Regions from separate parts of the Xenorhabdus bakwenae genome, predicted to be linked through region 4. Evidence: predicted binding sites of a transcription regulator. Region 4 holds the regulator's gene; each other region holds the start of a gene.

Region 1 (3,569 bases), 1.4 Mb from region 4:
TTTGGGGAACCAGCGGCAGTACGGTATTGATACCCCCACCAACGCCTTGAGCAAGGAACACCGTTAACCAATGTGGAAAATGGAGAGTATGGCCGAGCCATTGCATGCCATCAATAAAAATGGCGGTGGAAGCGCCGTCAAAGATAGGCTGTAAGGCTCCACCAATATTGATAGCCAGTACAAACATCAGGTACATGACAAACAGGAAGACAGGCAGACCCAACCAGCGGTTCAGGATAACGGCATCTAACGCTTGAGTCAGTTTGTTGGGTGTGGCTGTGCGGGTATCAATGACTGCCAGACAAATTTCACTGATGGTTTGATAGCGTGAGCCTGCAATGATGAGGTCAGGTTCTTCGATTTGTTGTTTTTGTAAGCGTTCTCTGCTTTCAGCCAGTTGTGCGTGAGCCAGGCCGGATACTCCACGGCTGTAAATATCCCCTTCCAGGACTTGTAAAGTCAGCCAGCGGCGCTGTTGTGATGTGAATTTTTCTGCGATCTGGCTGGAAAGGTGGGAAATCTCCTGCAATAACGCATCAGGATAATTAACCTGTACAGGGCGGGTATGCTGAGGGTAATTGTCGATGGCTTTTTTTAGCGTATCTATCCCTGTGGCACGGGTTGAAACCAGTGGGATGACCGGACAGCCAAGACGTTTTTCCAGTGCAGGAATATCAATCTTGATGCGTTGATTTTGGGCGATATCCAGCATGTTCAGCGCAATGATGCAGGGAACACCCAGTTCAATCAATTGCAGTGAGAGATAAAGGTTACGTTCCAGATTAGACGCATCAATAACATTGATGAGCATATCTGCTTCACCACTGAGGATATAGTGGCAGGCGATTTGCTCATCAATGGAAGTTTGCTCGGAAATGGTGGTAAGGGAATAAGTGCCGGGAAGGTCGACAAGTTCGATCTGATGGTTATGGGTGGTAAAGTGGCCGGTTTTGCGTTCTACGGTAACGCCAGCCCAGTTTCCCACGCGTTGGTGAGAGCCGGTAAGCTGGTTAAAAAGCGTTGTTTTGCCGGCATTGGGATTACCAATCAGGCCAATGGTTAATTGTTTCATCATACTTTCTGCCAATCAGGAAAGTGAATTTCGTACCTTATATATTTCAGTACCAAATTGACTTCGGGCCTTGCTAATTCAGATCTTCATGTAACATGAGAAATGCCAGGTCTTGTTTACGAAGGGTAAGGTTAACTCTGCGTGTTTCGATTTGTATTGGATCGCCCAATGGAGCGAAGCGAATGACCTGAAATGTTGAACCAGGTAACATGCCGAGTGACAATAATTTTTGTCGGTAAGCTGGGGTAATCTTTGGAGAAAATCCCAGAATTTTATATCTGCGTTCTGGAATAAGAACCATATAAATCTCCACGCTAATTGAAAAAATAAGTGATTATAAGAATTATTATCCTCAATAATGGAAGAACCACAAGAAAAAAGTATGGTAATTTCTCTGAATTATAGTTGTTAATGATAATAATACGCAATTGCGATGTTAGCCATTTATCCTGAATAATGTGGAAATGAATTGATATTAATCAAATTAATGGTGGTTTTATTGAAAATAAATTTTTATTAAGAAGGGGGAATATTCGGAAAAAATTTTTACTGATAAGCCTCGTTAATAAACAAGGCTCATTGATTTCAATTTTATTATTAATTTAACAAATCATTTGTCGGTATTTACTAACCTTTTGGAGGATAAAGTAATTCACTCAGTGGAACCTGTATACGTTCATCATCTTGATGTTGGCTCCAGGCATCCGAATCGTATACCCACCATGCCCGAATCGCCAATTCATAGAAACGGCGTATGGCGTGGCCTTGATAGTCACTGATAGGACGGGCTTTTTTCTGTCTGATATTTTCATCAGGATAAGTTTTTAAGAAAAAATAGTCATAGGTTTCCTGTAGTCGCTCATCGGGGACTTGGCGGGCATAGCCAACGAATTGGGCGCCGGTCAGATCCAGCGATGAATCAGGCATGACCCGGCTACTGTAGATTGCACCGCTGACACGGGGATTGATATGTAATTCTTGCGAATGTCGGGTATCTTGCTTTGAGTACCAGATTAGTGTCAGTGGATTGTATTTCGGAATATAGAACATTGTCGATGGCCAGGCTGAATCTTCATCTGGTTCATGGGTGGAAAGGTTGAAGAAACGTATATTGCTGAGTAGATCAAAACTGCGTTGGATATATTTATTCATGACTTTTCCTCAACAGTACGAATGCGTTCTTTATACCTAAAATGCGAAACCCATTGGGTATAAGAACATTGGAGTATTATTGATGATTTATATTATTCAATAAGTTCCCATTATGATGAGATTTATTGCGAAATGGATTATACGAAGAATTAACTAAAATATGCAGATGTCATAACGTATTCAAATTTATAACGTTAGCAATGAATAGAATTATGATGATGAAAATCATGATTTTTTCAGATATTAAAGATCCCGAACTGGCACAATTAGGCCAGTTCAGGAAATCATTTTAAGCCACCTAACGTTTTTTATTGATTAACGTTTTTTGTTAAAAGCCGCAGCCAATGCATCACTCATGGCGCTGTTGGCTAAAGGCGCAGAACCTGAACGCGAAGCAGGCCGGTTTCTGCCATTACCGTTACGATTATTGCGATCCTGGCGGTTACCTTCTTGGGCGCTATGGCGGGCTTGGGTTTCGCCTGGTTGCTCATCAAGACGCATGGTTAATGCAATACGCTTGCGGTTGAGGTCAACATCCATCACCTTCACTTTCACGATGTCACCTGTCTTGACGATGGTGTGTGGATCTTCCACAAAGCGATCGGAGAGGGAAGAGATATGAACCAGACCATCCTGATGGACACCGATATCCACGAATGCACCAAAATTGGTCACGTTAGTGACCGTACCTTCCAGGATCATGCCTGCTTGCAGGTCGTTCATGGTTTCAACCCCATCGGCAAATGTGGCAGTCTTAAATTCAGGACGTGGATCGCGCCCCGGTTTTTCCAGCTCTTTCAGGATATCGGTGACGGTCGGGATCCCAAATTTTTCGGTCGTGAACTCTTGGGCGCTCAGGTTACGCAAATTAGCCGGGTTGCCCATCAGTTCAGGCAGTGTCTGCTGGGTTGTTGCCAGGATCTTCTCAACCACGGGATAGGCTTCTGGGTGAACCGTTGAAGCGTCCAGCGGGTTATCACCCTGATTGATGCGCAGGAAGCCTGCACATTGCAGGAAGGCTTTGGGCCCCAGACGGCTGACTTTCAATAATTGATTACGGTTGTCGAAACGACCGTTTTCATCGCGCCAGTTCACAATATTTTGGGCAACAGTGCGCGTCAGGCCAGCAACGCGAGTCAGCAAGGCAACAGAGGCCGTATTCAGGTCAACACCGACGCTATTTACACCGTCTTCAACCACGTTATCCAGTTTTTTGGCAAGCAGGGTCTGGCTAACATCATGCTGATATTGACCCACACCGATGGATTTGGGTTCGATTTTCACCAGTTCAGCCAGTGGATCTTGCAAGCGGCGGGCAATGGAGACTGCACCACGCAGGGAAACA
Region 2 (3,569 bases), 1.1 Mb from region 4:
TATGCTGAGAAACACCCGAATAGCGTGTCAGAATTAGTGCTAAGAGGGATTTTCCTGCTTCGCCCACAAGAATTGCATTGGTATTATCAAGAAGGCGCTTCTCATTTTTTCCCAGAAAAATGGGAGCGTACATTATCTATCCTGTCGGAAGAAGAGCGTAAAGATGTCATCGCTGCCTATAACAAACGGCTGACCAATGAAGATGTGCAAGTACAGTTGGAAGCAGCACGTTTATGGAGTCTCTGGGAAGGCGAAACGGTAACGTTGCTGCCTTCTGCAAGTTCAGCTTCTTTTGCAGAAGATAATTTTGCTTTGGCATTTGCACGTATTGAAAGCCATTACTTTATCAATAATGGTTTTATGGATGAAACCCAGCAATTACTGGATCATATTGATGTGATCAGACATATCCCAGCGGTGATTATCCATGGCCGCTACGATATGGCATGTCCGGTACAGAATGCGTGGGATTTGGCAAAAGCGTGGCCGGAAGCTGAATTGCACCTTGTGGAAGGTGCGGGTCACTCTTTTGATGAAGCCGGTATTTTACACCAACTCATTAAGGCGACTGATAAGTTTGTTGGAAAATAGATTTACCGAAAATAGTTAAGATAACCACCCGCAAAGTGGTGGTTATCCTTTCTTATCATTCCGTTAACGGCTTTTAGGCTCATAAGGCAGGCGCGACAGTAATCTTGATTGCTGGCGGTAGTGCTGTAAGCGTTGTTGGAAATATTTCCGCAGATGTGCTGGTTGTGATTGTTCAACAGTGTCAGGAATGACAGGCATGTTATAACGTTCTTTAAAAGCAACACCGGATGCGGCTAAATCAACATTGACCTCATTCATCTCATCTTTAGATAATTTGGCTAAGTTATGTTCCATTTTGGCCTCTCTGAAAACGCATTTTTAATTTATCTAACATAACAGAAAATTAATAGACTCTTTTTCGTTTAGCAAGTTGTTTAAAAAAGGGCAAAAATTCACCTGATATACGCGATAAACGTCAAGTTGCAATCCGCAAGACGACGCGGGATCTTATATTTTCCCGCTGTGCGGGGAAATATAACACACATCTTGACGTTGTATTGGTATAAATATAAATAATATCAATTCTCATTTTTATTAAAAATGTTTTTCTGAATAAAAATTTAATTAAATAAAATTGATTCTTATTTTCTCATATTTAATGAGATTTATTCTTGTTGGTTTTTATAAATAAATCTTTATTTATCATATTATTATGTATTTTTATTTTGTTTTTGTATTATGTGATTTTAATTGGCATAATACGCCAGGTTTAATGAGTTATTAGGAGGGTTGTCCGATGTTAAAAAAAAGAAATGATCAAAAAATTAAATGAGCAATTAAATCTGGAATTTTATTCTGCGAATTTATACCTGCAAATGAGTGCATGGTGCAGCGATAAGGGATATGAAGGCGCAGCAGCGTTTTTAAAGACGCATTCACAGGAAGAAATGCAACATATGCAACGCTTGTTTGATTATTTGGGTGATACGGGTTCAATGCCTGTTTTAGGCGCTATTCAGGCCCCGCCTGTTGAATTTAAATCTATCTCCGATGTATTCAATCAGACTTATGAGCATGAAAAATTGATCACAGAAGAGATCAATAAACTTGCCCATGTAGCGATGACGACACAAGACTATTCCACTTTTAATTTCTTGCAGTGGTATGTGGCTGAACAACACGAAGAAGAAAAACTGTTCAAATCTATTCTGGACAAACTGGATATGGTGGGTGAAACGGGAAATGCCTTGTTCTTACTAGATAAAGATCTTAAGGGATTGTCTATGGCACCGGCACACGCCTGATATCGCCTTCGTCTTTCAACTTGATCTGTTTTTCCACCGTAACTCCCGTTTCTTTACGTATTTTTTCATGCATTGTGAAACCGGGGTTACGGCCCACCCTCTTTTATTCCCATTTTTGCGTAGTGTCTCACAGGTCAGGACATTCCCCGTCATTTACCGCAGATTAAACAGATTTTTTGATATAGAATCTCCCTTCAGGCATAAAAAATTCATCAACATATTAAAGGGTTATCTATATGTTTATTCTTAACATCCGTTCATTCTGGACCAAATTATCGACTCTTGTGGTTCTGTTTGTCGGTATGTCTTGTCAGCAGGCTTTGGCCCATGCACATTTGAAAGATCAGACTCCCGCAGAAAATACAACGGTTGAAGCTATCCCACAAATTATCACCTTGAACTTCTCAGAACGTATTGAACTTGGATTCAGTAAGGTAAAATTGATTGGCCCAGAAAAAAACGTAGTTAAAACAGGTAAACTGGAACTCGATCCTGAAACCAAAACCAAGTTAATCCTGCCGGTTGAAGGCAAACTTACGGCGGGAAAATACAGTGTTGACTGGAGTGTACTCTCTGTCGATGGTCATAAAACAAAAGGCGTTTATAGCTTTACCGTAAGATAATGATCTCTCTAGAGGTGCTATACATATTCTGCCGTTTCTCTCATTTTGTGGTCGTCATGTTGATGTTCGGCCTTAGCTTATTCACCGTAATGCTTGTTTCTGGGCATTTCTCGATCCTAATGAGAGAATGGTTAAACGTTGGAGTTTTAATCAGCACCGTGCTGGCTTTGCTAACCTCAATCATCTGGTTTATTGTACAGGCTGGATTAATGGGGGATGGCTGGCACGATGTTTATGCTCCGGATATCTGGCTGGCTGTCTTGGGAACCTCTTTTGGGCAAGTATGGCGATGGCAGTTATTGATAGCTGTACTTGCTGCTGGTGGATTGTTCCTTTCCGATATTAAAGTCAGAAATTTCCTGTTGTTAGGTTGCTCGATTATTTTACTTTCCAGCCATGCTTTCATTGGGCATGCAGCGATGTATGAAGGAAGCATCGGGCTATTATTTCAAGCCAATCAGGTTATCCATTTACTCAGTGCAGGTTACTGGTTTGGTGGATTGTGGCCATTCTTAGTGTGTCTGCAATGCTTGCGATTACGGCAGCCAGCAGAAACAAGCTTATCTCCCAATGTGACTATCCTGTATGCAGAGAGCGTAACAGCCATGAGGAAATTCTCTCTTTATGGGCATGTTGCCGTGTTTCTGGTGATTGTGACAGGAATTGTGAGTAGTGTGATCCTCATTCCAGACTGGCCTGTCTTCAGTCGAGTTCTGTCTGAATACCAATCCATGTTATGGTTAAAAATAGTGCTGGTTATTGGAATGGTACTTTTGGCTTTGATTAACCGCTATATTTTAGTTCCCAAGTTAAAGCAGAAAAGGAGCTATCAGCAATTGATAATCAATAGTTGGCTGGAAATTATTCTGGGTACAACCGCATTGTTATGCGTAGCGATTTTTGCAACGCAACCGCCTGCGTGATTCTTAAATGATTGGTGTAAATCTGGCTATATCAACAGGAAAATTAGCGATAAAATCACGGCATGTATCTATCAGGGGAAAGATAATGAAACGACTATTTTGGGCTTTGCCTCTTTTGCTTCTCTCTTTTCAGGGAGTGGCTGCACCAATAAAAACCATTAGCAAGCTACAGTTTGGCAAACAGTGGG
Region 3 (3,569 bases), 280 kb from region 4:
GTGAATATCAATAAAATAAGTTAATCAATATTGGAGAGTCAGTTTTGACTCAGCTCCGTTAGAAAATTGCATATGTTTTGATGGTAGGATGGCATAAAAAAGTCAGTGAATAATTAATAAAGTTTATTTTTATTCTGACAAAATTATATAAATAAGGTATTTTGATTGCACATTTGTAAAAAATCCCTCGCATATAATCAATTTATTCAACTATTATCACGTATTAATCTATTTCGATGAGTGGTTTTTTTATGTGATAAAGTCGATATTTCACATCCTTTAACCTATTGATAGATAGTATTTATAACATAGTGCAGTTGGGGGGCATATTAAATCTCTTTAGTCGCTTGCTGAGTTTTGAGTTACGTTGATTAGAGAGGATTATTTATACTGAAATCGGATAGATGAATAACTTAGATGATATAGAAGTTATCATTTCAGTACTCCATTAATGATGAAGTAATAATAATTTTATTTTTGAGTGATTTCATCAAAAGGGGGCGATATGAAAGTATTATTTAATATAATTTTGATAGCGTTATCTTTAATCATACAGCCAGCTTTGGCTTGGCAAGATTATGACATAAGATTTGTGAATGAATGGTTATCTAAAAGTCTTAACGTGCCTTTTAAACCAGGTTCTGTTGACGTTTATTATTTGTCTAAAATAAATGACTCGTGTATAGCAGCTATTCCTAACCCACTAAATTTCAAGTTTGATGAATCAACTCCAGAACATCGTGTGCGTGTTCAGGATATTAACTCCGGTACGACGTGTGTAGGGAGGCAAAAAAAGATAATTTGGGCGGTGAGCACGAAAAAATATCCTGCCAGCCTAGACTTTGGCGCTTGTTTTGTGCAATGGAGTGTCACTTACTATTGCGATAGCAGCCAAGATCAGAGAACCAAGAATCTTTTTCTTCATTGACGACCCCCTTGTACGTAAGGAAATTGAACTTAAATTTCAATGCCAAAATCACACTATCTATCTATGGGTTAAACCTTATCATCGTATGGTATAGCAAAATCATACTAATATGTCATAATATCCAAATCCAAAATGACAAGGCATAAAGTGAAATGGGTTACAGTCTAGATTTTCGAAAAAGAGTACTGGCATACAAAGATAAGCATTCGTTGACTTTCGAACAAACGAGTGCCCATTTTGAGATTTCTATTCGTACCCTGTTCCGGTGGAGTCATAAAATAGAACCTTGCATGACGCGTGATAAGCCTCCCATGAAAATTCCTGATGAGGTGCTCATCGCGGATGTCCAAAATTTTCCTGATGACTATCAATGGGAAAGAGCAAAGCGCTTAGGGGTCTCACAATCGGCGATTCATTACGCGTTGAAACGGCTTCGCCTCACTCATAAAAAAAACCTTAAAACATCCTCGCGCTGATCCTCAGCTTCGTCAGGCGTTTGTCGAGCGCATCAGCGGCTATAAACAGGAAGGCAAACCGATTGTGTATTTGGATGAAAGTGGTTTCGCGCAGTCAATGCCACGGATATACGGGTATTCAGAGAAAGGGCAGCGTTGTTTTGGTACACAGGATTGGCACGCGAAAGGCCGTATTAACGTGATTGGAGCCATTCTCGAAAATACGTTCATCACCTTAAGCTTATTTACTGGCAACATTAACGCCGATGTCTTTCATGCGTGGGTGACGCAGGATTTATTGCCCAAACTCCCACACGGTGCCGTGATAGTCATGGATAATGCGCGTTTTCATAAACGACTTGATACGATACAAGCGATAGCAGAGAGTCAATATCAATTAGAGTGGCTGCCCGCTTATAGTCCGGACTTGAATCCCATAGAACACAAATGGGGTGGGGCAAAAGCGATAAGAAGACAAAAAAGATGTTCAGTTGATGAGGTGTTCACCGAGCACATCGAGTGTGTCAGGTTATGTTGATTCTGCTATATGCTTCCCAAAACCACAGATAAACAAAAATAATTCTCATTTTTATTTGCCTTTTTTGATTTCTCAGGTGACTTATTACTTTGAAAATATTTCACTTGATCATATTTCAGGAAATTTATGGCAAATAATAGTCAAAAATTAGAAAAACGCCCAATCGCTACCATGATTCAGCAAATTTTAACAGGGACATTAGTATTGGGAGCGGCGTTCTCTAGCGCGGTTTACGCGACCGAAGACCCCAAAGAGCAAAAGCCGGAAAAGCAAAATGAGGTAATGAAATTACCCACCCTTTCCGTTGTCGAAAGTTTACATAACAGCACCAGCGCGGGAAGTTCAGTACTTAAAAAGGCAGATATTGACCGCACTCAGGCCGATAATATTGCTCAGTTACTCGACCAGCTTCCCGGTGTTTCAATGTCAGGCTCTCCGCGTCCTGGTGGGCAAACACTGAATATCTGGGGAATGGGCGATCAGGAAGATATCAAAGTCACATTGGACGATGCGCCAAAAGGATTTGAGAAATATATGCAGGGTTCCGTCTTTATTGAGCCTGAATTAATCAAACGGGTAGAGGTTGATAAAGGGCCACACAATTTATTCAACGGTAATGGTGGATTTGGTGGTTCGGTCAAACTGGTGACAAAAGAGGCGAACGATTTACTGCGCCCCGATGAAGATTGGGGTGGTTTTGTCAAACAAAGCTACCACACCAATGACAGGCAGTGGATCAATAGTGGCGCAATATACGGCAGGGATCCCAATGGCTTTGCCGATGGCTTGCTTTATGTAAGCAAGCGAAATGGGCACAATATTAAACGCCCTGATGGCACACGTTTTGAGTTTTCACAAAATAACCAAATATCTTATTTATTGAAAACCAACTTTTATCCCAGTGACGCTCATACGATTAGCCTGTCCGCTATGCGATCTAAATCGGATGGCTGGCAGCCTTGGTCGACTAAAAGTGATGAGATGCCCGTTCCATCAGCTGTTGATATAAAGAAATATGGTTTGGATGACGCCTGGAAAAGAAAATTGGTCTTTCGTGATCAACTTGATCAGAACTTTACTGCCAAATGGAATATCGCACCAGAAAATAGCCCGTGGTTAAACCTGACGATGCTCCATGCTTATTCCAAAACCAAGCAAGACGATACTCGCCCAGAAAATGCTTCCCGCTATTTTAGTACATCAATGGGTAATAAAAGCTGGGTTGATTACACCGATAATCTGTTTGATATCAATAACAAAAGCGTATTTTCAACCGGTATGATTGAACATAAATTACTGGTGGGAACCCGTTGGCATAAAAATGAACGCAATGTACTGATGTTCAATAAGGACAAAATAAAAAATAAAGACTATAACTATGGTTATTATAAACCAGGCTATATGCCTGCTGGAGATCAATTAGCTTACAGTTTCTATATCCAAGATTCCCTGAAAATAGGGAGCGTCACCGTCACACCGGGTGTTCGCTATGATCATGTCAAAAATAGGGGTAAAGAAAATAACGCACTCCTGTATAACGATACATCGCCAGAATCTAATCATGACTATAGCAGTGTCACCTATACCGGCTGGTCCCCCCACTTAGGCATTCTGTGGCAAACAAATAAAAACCTTTCATTATTTGCAG
Region 4 (3,569 bases):
GGAACTCAAACTTAATGAAGATGCCGTTGATGCACTAAACCATCTGGCAAAACAGCGCAACATTAGCCGCAGTGAATTGATTGAACAAATGTTATTAGCCCAACTGACAGAAAAAAATCACCTTGCCGATTAACGGCTTTTATTAAACACAATGAAGCGGTGTCACCACACAAATCTGACAGATTTGTCATGGATGTTTGGTCAGAATAACGCTTTTCATGTTACTGAAACTGACATTTTTCCAGCTGATTTCAGCGTGATGTGTATAGACTTAATACACAAATAAAACAAGAGGTTAACCCATTTTATGGCAATAATAGGTATATTCTTCGGCAGCGATACAGGCAACACAGAGAACATCGCCAAAATGATCCAAGAAAAATTGGGCGGTGCTGATGTTGCTGAAGTCCACGATATTGCCAAAAGCAGCAAAGAAGACATTGAAGCCCTCGATATCTTGCTGCTTGGCATCCCAACCTGGTATTACGGCGAAGCTCAGTGTGACTGGGATGATTTCTTCCCAACACTGGAAGAGATCAATTTCGAAGGAAAACTGGTTGCCTTGTTCGGCTGTGGTGATCAGGAAGATTATGCAGAATACTTCTGTGATGCTATGGGCACCATTCGTGATATTATTGAACCTCGTGGTGCCATTATTGTAGGCCACTGGTCAACCGAAGGATATCACTTTGAAGCCTCTAAGGGCATGGCCGATGATAACCACTTTATTGGCCTGGCCATTGATGAAGATCGTCAACCAGAATTGACGGATGAGCGCGTTGAAGCCTGGGTACAACAGATCAAGACTGAAATGAGCCTGTCAGAGATCCTCGGCGTTTAATAAGAAGAGAAAAGCCCTTTCAGGCAGGATTATTCTTGCATAATGTGTCATGATATATGAATAGGCATGGTTTTCATTTTTAATATCCATGCCTATAATCAGCAACGTGAAACAGAATCATGATTCCCTCACGATACCCCCAAGTATCATAAGTTCACTTAACTCAAGTTACAGGATTGAATCCGCATGACCGACAACAATAAAGCATTGAAAAATGCTGGACTTAAAGTAACGCTTCCACGACTGAAAATTCTGGAAGTGTTACAGGACCCAGAATGCCATCATGTCAGTGCGGAAGATCTCTACAAAAAGCTGATTGATATCGGTGAAGAGATTGGCCTCGCCACTGTCTATCGCGTGTTGAACCAGTTTGATGACGCCGGCATTGTGACACGTCACAATTTTGAAGGCGGCAAATCGGTTTTTGAACTCACCCAGCAACATCATCATGACCATCTGATTTGTCTCGACTGCGGAAAGGTCATTGAATTTAGTGATGAATTCATTGAAGAGCGTCAGAAAAACATCGCTGAACGCTATGGAATTAAGCTCTCAAACCACAGTCTTTATTTATATGGTCACTGTGCTGATGGTGATTGCCGCAAAGATAACTCGCTTCATGATGCAAAAGCATGATAAACAAGCGCTGACAATAAAGTCATTCGCTTCCGCTATTTATTCATCTGAATAAGTTGTTTGTCTGAATAAGCAACCTGCCGATTAATTATCACGCTAATCGGCAGGTTGCTTTATCAATTTATTGCCCTCATACCTCAAAAAATCGTTAGAATTTAACTTCATCTATGCGGCTAAAACGGTTTCCATCAGTACTGACAGAACGAATTTTCACATTGCCGCTGACATGAGGCCGCTGTCTGTCATGATAAGCCTGCCATGTTTTTCCATTATCCAATGAGTATTGAATAACCACCCCCGGTAATGCGATATTCGCTTCCAGTGTTCCAGAAACAATTCTGCCGCCAGGTACAGGCAAACGATAGAAAATTTTCGCGCTATCCAGTTTAGCCAGTTCACGCTGCCCTAGCAGATTGGCAAAGCGTTCCCAGTCTTGTTGCAGGAGAGCCGTATCAACATAATGCGTTATTCCGCCTTTATATTCCCTGCCCTGCTGATAATTCTGCTCCCACTCCGCCTGATGCCATGCCCGTTCCGCCAGCGACAGTAAGCGTGGATAGATCATATATTCCATTTGTTCATCGGTACGCACGGTTTCACTCCACGATTGCCCCGACATACCATAAGCCCCGGGCCAGCGTTTATTGCTATGGGTATTAAAGTCATTGCCATCACGATCCATCGAGGTTTCAGCATTTTGTGGCAGATTGTTCGGGGCAAAGCTGAAAATTTTCGCCTCATCATTAAAGCGGGTCGCCCAATAATAGCCTCGCTCTTTCGGATGGATTTCATATGGCATATCCAGATAGAGATAATCGGGGCTGGAAACCACAACTTGATAGCCCTTATTCGCCCAGTCACTGGCAGAATCATAACCTCCCCAATACAGGGTATCCCAGAAGTTCACCGCAACCTGTTTAGTGGCGAAATCTTTTGCCGATTTGGCATGTTTCAGGCCATCCTGCCATGCCTGCATGGTGTTGATACCACGGTTATTGACGATTTTGCTGACTTCAATGGCAAAATAGCTGGCAAGTTCATCAACCTCTTTAATGACACCTTGCGCTATCATTTTCTGACAAGCCTGAGATTTTGCCCACGGCTTGTTTTCAATTTTCCGGTTGATAATCCCCTTATCTGGCACAATCAGTCCATCTTTATCCTGATATCCAGCGCCCAAACGAATATTTTTCGCCTCATCCCCACCAAAATGCCATGTATTCAACGGCAGACCGACCTCGTTATGCATGGCAACAATTTCGCTAATCACTTTATCGACAAACCGCGTTGAAGAGTCCATACACGGGTTAAGATAACTGTGGCGATCATAGAATTGCACGGAGGTTGTCTTCGAGGTATCTGTCGGATCAAGCAGACGATATTCATTGGCTTCCCGCTCTTTGCCCTGTGCCATAAGCTGCTTATAACGCGCTTCCATTGACATCACCGCGGCACGAGCATGGGCGGGCATATCAATTTCTGGGATAACTTCTATCTGGCGCGCTTTGGCATAGTTCAGAATATCAAGGTAATCCTGACGGCTAAAATAACCACTTCCCATATTGTTGCTGTCTGGCCCTGATCCTAATTGTGGTAATAAGCACCGGGTCTCACTCAAATCATGGCAACGTTGACTGCCGATTTCTGTCAATTCCGGTAAGCCCGGGATTTCCAAACGCCAGCCTTCATCATCACTCAAATGAAAATGGAACTTGTTCAGCTTATAGTGGGACATTTGATCAAGCAGACGCAAAACGGCTTCTTTACTATGAAAATTTCGTCCAACATCAAGGAACACGCCACGATATTCAAACCGTGGGGCATCTTTTGCCGTCAGTGTCGCAATCTTTGGCGTTCCATTGGCGGGAAGCAAGGAAAACAGTGATTGCAGGCCATAAAATACGCCAGACTGGTCAAATGCGACAATTTGTGTCCCTTTAGTGGTAATTTCCAGTGAATATGCGCCTTTTGCTCGCCAAGGTTTAGTCAATTGGTCTGCGTTGATTTGGGTCGCTATTTGATAACCGTTATCGGTTAAATGAATATCATGAGCGTTGAAACGCTCCCTGATCACCTTAATAGATTCACCGCT

The links. Region 4 encodes Fur, which represses iron uptake genes when iron is present. Its sites were predicted from a motif close to ATAATAATGAGAACNACTATCAA; they were not measured.
Region 1: a site for Fur is predicted at 1,403-1,425, ahead of feoA (ferrous iron transporter A). Genes of this name have one in related genera too.
Region 2: a site for Fur is predicted at 1,104-1,126, ahead of ftnA (non-heme ferritin). Genes of this name have one in related genera too.
Region 3: a site for Fur is predicted at 1,954-1,976, ahead of PXH59_RS10385 (TonB-dependent hemoglobin/transferrin/lactoferrin family receptor). Genes of this name have one in related genera too.

Annotation. Positions count from the first base shown of each region.
Region 1 is NZ_CP119194.1:3,110,878-3,114,446, forward strand. Features, by position in the region: gene feoB (Fe(2+) transporter permease subunit FeoB) at 1-1,072, opposite strand, end outside; gene feoA (ferrous iron transporter A) at 1,146-1,373, opposite strand; gene PXH59_RS15635 (pyridoxamine 5'-phosphate oxidase family protein) at 1,700-2,224, opposite strand; gene PXH59_RS15640 (Tex family protein) at 2,540-3,569, opposite strand, start outside.
Region 2 is NZ_CP119194.1:664,493-668,061, forward strand. Features, by position in the region: gene pip (prolyl aminopeptidase) at 1-591, shown strand, start outside; gene PXH59_RS03955 (DNA polymerase III subunit theta) at 655-885, opposite strand; gene ftnA (non-heme ferritin) at 1,344-1,835, shown strand; gene copC (copper homeostasis periplasmic binding protein CopC) at 2,072-2,458, shown strand; gene copD (copper homeostasis membrane protein CopD) at 2,458-3,381, shown strand; gene PXH59_RS03975 (YebY family protein) at 3,467-3,569, shown strand, end outside.
Region 3 is NZ_CP119194.1:2,027,489-2,031,057, reverse strand. Features, by position in the region: gene PXH59_RS10400 (hypothetical protein) at 506-928, shown strand; gene PXH59_RS10395 (IS630 transposase-related protein) at 1,081-1,404, shown strand; gene PXH59_RS10390 (IS630 family transposase) at 1,373-1,921, shown strand; gene PXH59_RS10385 (TonB-dependent hemoglobin/transferrin/lactoferrin family receptor) at 2,048-3,569, shown strand, end outside.
Region 4 is NZ_CP119194.1:1,745,674-1,749,242, forward strand. Features, by position in the region: gene ybfE (LexA regulated protein) at 1-133, shown strand, start outside; gene fldA (flavodoxin FldA) at 308-841, shown strand; gene fur (ferric iron uptake transcriptional regulator) at 1,028-1,477, shown strand; gene PXH59_RS09010 (beta-N-acetylhexosaminidase) at 1,626-3,569, opposite strand, start outside.